Lacibacter sp. H407: one gene and its partner. The main gene of each other region encodes a partner of the protein of the gene in region 2 in a complex. Links are inferred from orthologs where the notes say so. Each region holds a gene or a part of one and is shown on either strand. Other genes may lie near its edges.

The links.
Region 1: the proteins of WG989_RS11150 (region 2) and accD are in contact, whole or in part, in a solved structure (PDB 8UXZ), measured with the Escherichia coli proteins. The link is inferred for Lacibacter sp. H407 from one-to-one orthologs.

What each region holds. Positions count from the first base shown.
Region 1 is NZ_JBBKTU010000001.1:3,931,497-3,934,587, forward strand. The notes cover bases 339-3,091. They hold accD (acetyl-CoA carboxylase, carboxyltransferase subunit beta), read right to left. Parts: upstream 2,298-3,091; coding sequence 1,380-2,297; downstream 339-1,379. Other genes in these bases: WG989_RS16950 (SET domain-containing protein), read right to left, coding at 339-438; WG989_RS16955 (VOC family protein), read right to left, coding at 467-838; smpB (SsrA-binding protein SmpB), read right to left, coding at 871-1,347; fbaA (class II fructose-bisphosphate aldolase), read right to left, coding at 2,338-3,091. Outside these bases: more of WG989_RS16950, read right to left, coding at 28-338.
Region 2 is NZ_JBBKTU010000001.1:2,549,884-2,553,042, reverse strand. The notes cover bases 44-2,864. They hold WG989_RS11150 (acetyl-CoA carboxylase carboxyltransferase subunit alpha), read right to left. Parts: upstream 2,031-2,864; coding sequence 1,056-2,030; downstream 44-1,055. Other genes in these bases: WG989_RS11145 (SusD/RagB family nutrient-binding outer membrane lipoprotein), read right to left, coding at 2,152-2,864; dapA (4-hydroxy-tetrahydrodipicolinate synthase), read right to left, coding at 123-1,016. Outside these bases: WG989_RS11160 (alpha/beta hydrolase), read right to left, coding at 1-25; more of WG989_RS11145, read right to left, coding at 2,865-3,159. UniProt on the Escherichia coli protein: Component of the acetyl coenzyme A carboxylase (ACC) complex. First, biotin carboxylase catalyzes the carboxylation of biotin on its carrier protein (BCCP) and then the CO(2) group is transferred by the carboxyltransferase to acetyl-CoA to form malonyl-CoA.

The DNA of each region.
Region 1 (3,091 bases), 1.4 Mb from region 2 along the record:
AGACGCTCTGCAAGACTTTAGACACGGCTATTCTTCACTGTCAACAATTTTGCCGTAGTCGATGAATAATTCTTCGCCGGCGTTTATGTCACGCAGTGTTTCAAAATCTTCACCGTCATTAATGGAGATAATATTTGGAGATTCGTCGTGATTCAAAAAGTTTACAATGTCCATCACCTTAAAGCCATAATCAGGAACATAATAATGATCTTCATCAAACAAACAATAGGTTTCAACCAGCTCTCTACTGTAATCAGGCAATGCATCAATTTCACTTCGTTCAATTTTGATCCACTCACCAATATTTTTAGAGAACAATCCACGCTGACCTTTCGGAATATCCCGCAACGCAAATACACCATTCCCATGAATGGGAGAGGGCTTCATCATTACCCAGGTATCGTGTTTCAATTCGTGGAGCAGTTGTTCTTTGGTCATTAAATCTTTTGTTATTGATGAGTAGAGTTTATACAGTTTGCAGTTTGCAGGAAAATGAAACTTTAAACCCGTTCAGATCTCTAAACGAAACATTTTTTCGCCCGTAGAAAGTAGCATGCTCAATGTCTATGCTTATCCCAAAATTGGTAAGGCGTTCAACCATTGCATCTATTGAATCGATGTTAAACCACAAATGAACATCTTTCTCGTCGGGGATGTTGGGTCTCTCATCAGGGCCAATCATAAAACCAGCATTGCCGAAATCCAGTTTAGCCCAATTGATTTCGCATTCGGGTTCCCATAAAAGATTTGTGGCGCTGCACTGGAATCCAATCTCTTTATACCAATCTATTGTATTCTGCAGATCTTTTACTTTAATAAAAGCAATACACTCTGTCATAGATTTCAAATGAACATGTATAATGAATACTCTTACTTCAAATACTTCTTCATGTCACGTTCCACATCACGGTTACGGATGGTTTCCCGTTTATCGTGCAGTTTTTTTCCTTTGCCCAAGCCTACTTCTATTTTGGCTAAATTATTTTCAGTAAAAAAAATGCGGAGTGGAACCACGGTAAAGCCTTTCTCTTTCATCTTATTTTCCCACTTCTTAATTTCCTTTTTATTGAGCAAGAGCTTTCGATCGTGTACAGCAAGGTGATTATTGGTAGTGCCGAATTTATATTCAGCAATGTGCAAACCTTTGATCCAAAGTTCGTGCTTGTGAAAGAAACAATAGGAATCACTGAAACTCACTTTTCCTTCACGGATCGATTTTACTTCTGTTCCAACTAATACCATTCCCGCTACCAACTTATCTTCAAAGTAGTATTCATGAAAGGCCGAGCGGTTTTTTAATTCAATCATTTTTACAAACAAAAAAGCAATCAATAAAAGTTGAATCAACTTATATTGATTGCAAATATAAACTTGTTCAATCAGTTCTTAAACAGTGTAAACAATACCCCGAATTTCTGTTTCATTTCCTTACGGTCTACAATGAGATCGAGAAATCCGTGTTCCAATAAAAATTCGCTGCGTTGAAAACCTTCAGGCAAATCTTTCTTAATGGTTTCTTTAATCACACGTGGACCGGCAAAGCCGATCAGTGCGCCCGGTTCACCAATATTCAGATCGCCCAGCATACCAAACGAAGCAGTAACACCGCCAAACGTAGGATCGGTCAACAGCGTAATGTAAGGGAGTTTTGCATCGCTCAACTGCGAAAGTTTACCGGAAATTTTTGCCAGCTGCATCAATGAAAATGCACTCTCCATCATCCGGGCACCACCGCTTTTACAGATCATGAGCATAGGGAGCTTATGTTCTATGCAATAATCGGCACCACGTGCAATTTTTTCACCCATCACACTACCCAATGATCCACCAATAAAATCAAAGTCCATACAACACACAAGCGCAGGATGTCCATCAATTTTCCCGACAGCCACACGGATCGAATCATGCAGGTCAGATTTTTTCCAGATATCTTCCAATCGTTTTTGATACGGCTTCAGATCAGTAAATCCGAGATGATCTTTGGAACGGATGTTATCAAATAATTCAGTGTATTCATCACCATCAAACAACAAGTCATAATATTCAGAACTGCCGATACGGTGATGATAATTACACTTGGGGCATACGAATTTATTTTCAGCCAATTCGCCGGATGTAGTGGTGTACTTGCATTCCGGGCATTTGGTCCATAAACCTTCCTGTATTTCTTTTTTCTCAGATGTAGAAGTGAGAATACCCTTCTGCACCCGCTTGAACCACGACGAACGTAACGCATCTTCCTGTGGAAGATCGTCACCCGTTAGGTTCTTCTCTATATCCTCTTCTTTTTTTGCCATCGTTTCTAATTTATATGACGCCAATTAAAAGTAGTAACAATTATGCATTCCTGTTGATACAGTTCAGATCGTCAAAGGCTACTTCAAGACGCTTGATAAAGCTCTCTTCTCCTTTGCGTAACCATACACGTGGATCGTAGTGTTTTTTGTTAGGACTATCAGGGCCTTCCGGATTTCCTAATTGTCCTTGTAAATACCCTTCGTTCTTTTTATAGTTGTTGAGAATACCTTCCCAGAACGCCCATTGCAGATCGGTATCGATGTTCATTTTAATTGCACCATAACTGATCGCTTCACGGATCTGGTGTTGAGGAGAACCGCTACCGCCATGGAATACAAAGTAAACCGGCTTAGGGCCAGTACCAAGATTCTTTTCAATATAGACCTGACTGTTATGCAAAATAATCGGAGTCAACTGAACGTTACCGGATTTATAAACACCATGTACATTTCCAAAAGCAGCAGCAACAGTAAATAATTTACCTACTTTGCTCAACTCAGTATAAGCGTATGCAACATGCGCCGGTTGCGTATAGAGTTTTTCATTATCTACATCACTGTTATCTACACCATCTTCTTCGCCGCCGGTTACACCCAGTTCAATCTCAATTCCCATTCCTAACGGAGCCATACGTTTGAAAAACTCAACTGAGGTATGAATATTTTCTTCCAATGGCTCTTCGCTGAGATCAAGCATGTGTGAACTGAAAAGAGGTTGTCCTTTTTCTTTATTGAATTCAACACCTGCATCAATCAACCCACTGATCCAGGGCAGCCATTTTTTTGCAGCATGG
Region 2 (3,159 bases):
GTCTGTTTTGTATTTCAATCCTCACATTATACTGAGCAAATAATGCAGTACTCAATAACACAGCAGCAGAAAAGAACAGTATCTTCTTGTTTAGTTTTTGCCAACTATGGTTATTGCAATGCTCAACCATTTGTAAGCTGCCCCATGTATTTTTTTACAGATGTATGTAAACCCTCGCTTAATGGAACTACCGGCAAACGAAGATTATTTTCGATCAATCCTAATTCAGTTAAAAATGCTTTTACACCAGCGGGGTTATTTTCAGCAAATAACAAATCGTACGCCTCGAGCATTTGATCATTCAATTGTTTTGCTCGGGCAAAATCACCTTTCAATGACAAACGAACCATTTCACTGAATTCGTAAGGCAGGCAGTTTGCCGCAACGCTGATCACACCATCCATACCACATGCAATTTGCGGCATTGCCAATCCATCATCGCCACTCACAACTAAAAAATCAGCCGGTTTGTCTTTCAATATCTGCATGCTTTGCAACATATCACCGCTGGCTTCTTTAATACCTGCGATCATTTCAAAATCTTTGGCTAACCGCAAGGTTGTGGCTGCTGACATATTTCGCCCCGTACGTCCGGGCACATTGTATAAAATGATTGGCTTAGGCGTTACCTCAGCCAATGCTTTGTAATGCTGGTAAATACCTTCCTGTGATGGTTTGTTATAATAAGGGCTGGCACTTAATATAGCCGCCGCATTTTCCAATGGAAATGTTTCCAGATCCTTAATGATCGATAATGTGTTGTTACCGCCAATACCCACAACAACCGGCACTCTGTTGGCAACAATTTCATTTGTAAACCTGATCAATTCAAGTTTTTCATCTTTACTCAAGGTTGGTGTTTCGCCAGTTGTTCCTAACGTAACAACATATTCAACACCTTTATCAATAACAAAATTGATAACACGTTCAAGGGCAACAAAATCGATCTCCATATTCTGTTTAAATGGAGTAACCAAAGCAACACCTGTACCTCGTAATTGATCCTGAAGATTCATATAAAAAAAAGGAAATTATAATTGTAAAGTTGATATCATTTAAAGTTCATCCCAGAAACCCATCTTACTATACCGTTCAATGCGTTGATTAATGCGATCTTCCGGTGAAATTGTTTTTAATTGTTGCAACACGGGGATCAATTCTTTTTTTAGCATTTGAGCCGCTTCGTCATAATCCCAATGTGCTCCGCCATCCGGTTCGGGGATGATGCCATCCACAATACCAAATTTGTACATATGGTCGGGCGTAAGCTTCAATTGTTCTGCTGCAATTTCTTTTTTATCCCAGCTTCTCCATAAAATGGAACTGCAACTTTCAGGTGATATTACTGTGTACCATGTATTCTCCATCATCAATACTTTATCGCCTACTCCAATTCCTAATGCACCGCCACTGGCACCTTCGCCAATCACTACGCAAATAACCGGCACCTTCAACCGGATCATTTCATAAATGTTGCGTGCAATAGCCTCACCTTGTCCTCTTTCTTCGGCTTCAAGACCGGGAAAAGCTCCCGGCGTATCGATCAATGTAATAACGGGTTTATTAAATTTTTCAGCCAGCTTCATCAAGCGAAGTGCTTTACGATAACCTTCGGGATTGGCCATTCCAAAATTCCGTTGTTGACGCATTTTGGTATTGATCCCTTTCTGCTGCCCAATGATCATCACTGTTTCGCCGTCCAGCTGTGCAAAACCTCCGACCATTGCCTTGTCGTCTTTCACGCCACGGTCGCCATAGAGTTCAACAAAGTTGTCGCACATTTTTGTGATGTACTTAAGCGTATATGGCCGATCGGGATGCCGGCTCAACTGTACTTTTTGCCAACTGGTGAGATGTTGTGTGATTTCTTTTCGTTTTGCAACAATGCCTTCTTCCAGTTGCTGGATAGTTGCAGAATAATCCACTTTTGCATTCTTCTCTGCCCTGTGACGGATCTCCTTTAATTCATCCACCAATTCCTTAATGGGCTTTTCGATTTCGATGAACTGACGGTTTTCGAGTGATGGCATAATAATATGAGAATATTAGAATGATAAAATTAACTGATTGGGCTGCAATATTAATGAAAAAGGCCGCCTCTTTTGAGAGGCGGCCTTGATATCAATAAAATTCACTAAAAAATCCTTGTAATTATGGTTTATCCCACCAAACTCTTGCATCCTGAGAGTTGTTTGAATATCCTGCAGCTGCTGCAGAATAATTCTCAGGGTTATACAATGGTTCGTTAGGTCCATAAGGGATACGACGTGGCACTTGCTTTCCTGAACCTGGGGCAGGTGCTAATACAGGGAAGCCAGTTCTGCGCCATTCAGCCCAGCCTTGGTTTCCATCAGGGAAGTGTGATACCCAACGTTGCTCAGCAATTTTTTTAGCATCACCAACGCCGGTAAGTGCTACCGAAGGTTGAAGAAGGTAAGCTGCAATTGCAGCACCATCAGTAATACCCCAACGGTTCATTTCCGCTGTAATTCCGCTTGCATACATTGTTGCAGCAACTTCAGCAGTCCAGCCAAGTCTCGCAGCTTCAGCACGTGCCAAAAACATTTGACCTGCTGTTACAAGATATACTGGCATTGTTTGCGGTGTACCGGTGAACCCAAGTAAGAATGCAAAATTTGGGTTTAACGTTTGCCATGCTAATGCATCGTTACGGGTTAAACCGTAAGGGAACCCTTGTGAAGTGTTTCCAAATTTAGAGATCCGGGGATCATTTAAACCACTTAGGTGATTGGTCATTGTTTCACTTACTGCAAAGTCAAAACGCTGTGTGATCACATAATAGTTGTAAATCGGATTTCTGTAGTTACCACCCGGGTAAGGGATACCTGCATTATCTGCATTCGCATCAATTACGCCCGCAGCCACAGCTGCCGCAAATTCAGTTTTACCTAAAGTTGCATTGGCTTTTGACATACGTAAAGCTGCAATTGCACGAATTGAATTTGCAAACTTCTTCCATTTTGTTGTGTTACCACTAAACATTACATCACCTTGTGCTGTTGCACCGGCATCAAACTGAGCCGCAGCTTCCTTCAACTCGTTGATGATTGCAGGATATACATTCTCCTGTTTATCGTAAGGGATCGTACTCTTACCCTGTAATGCTTCTGTAAAAGGAAGATCACCAAAAGCATCAGT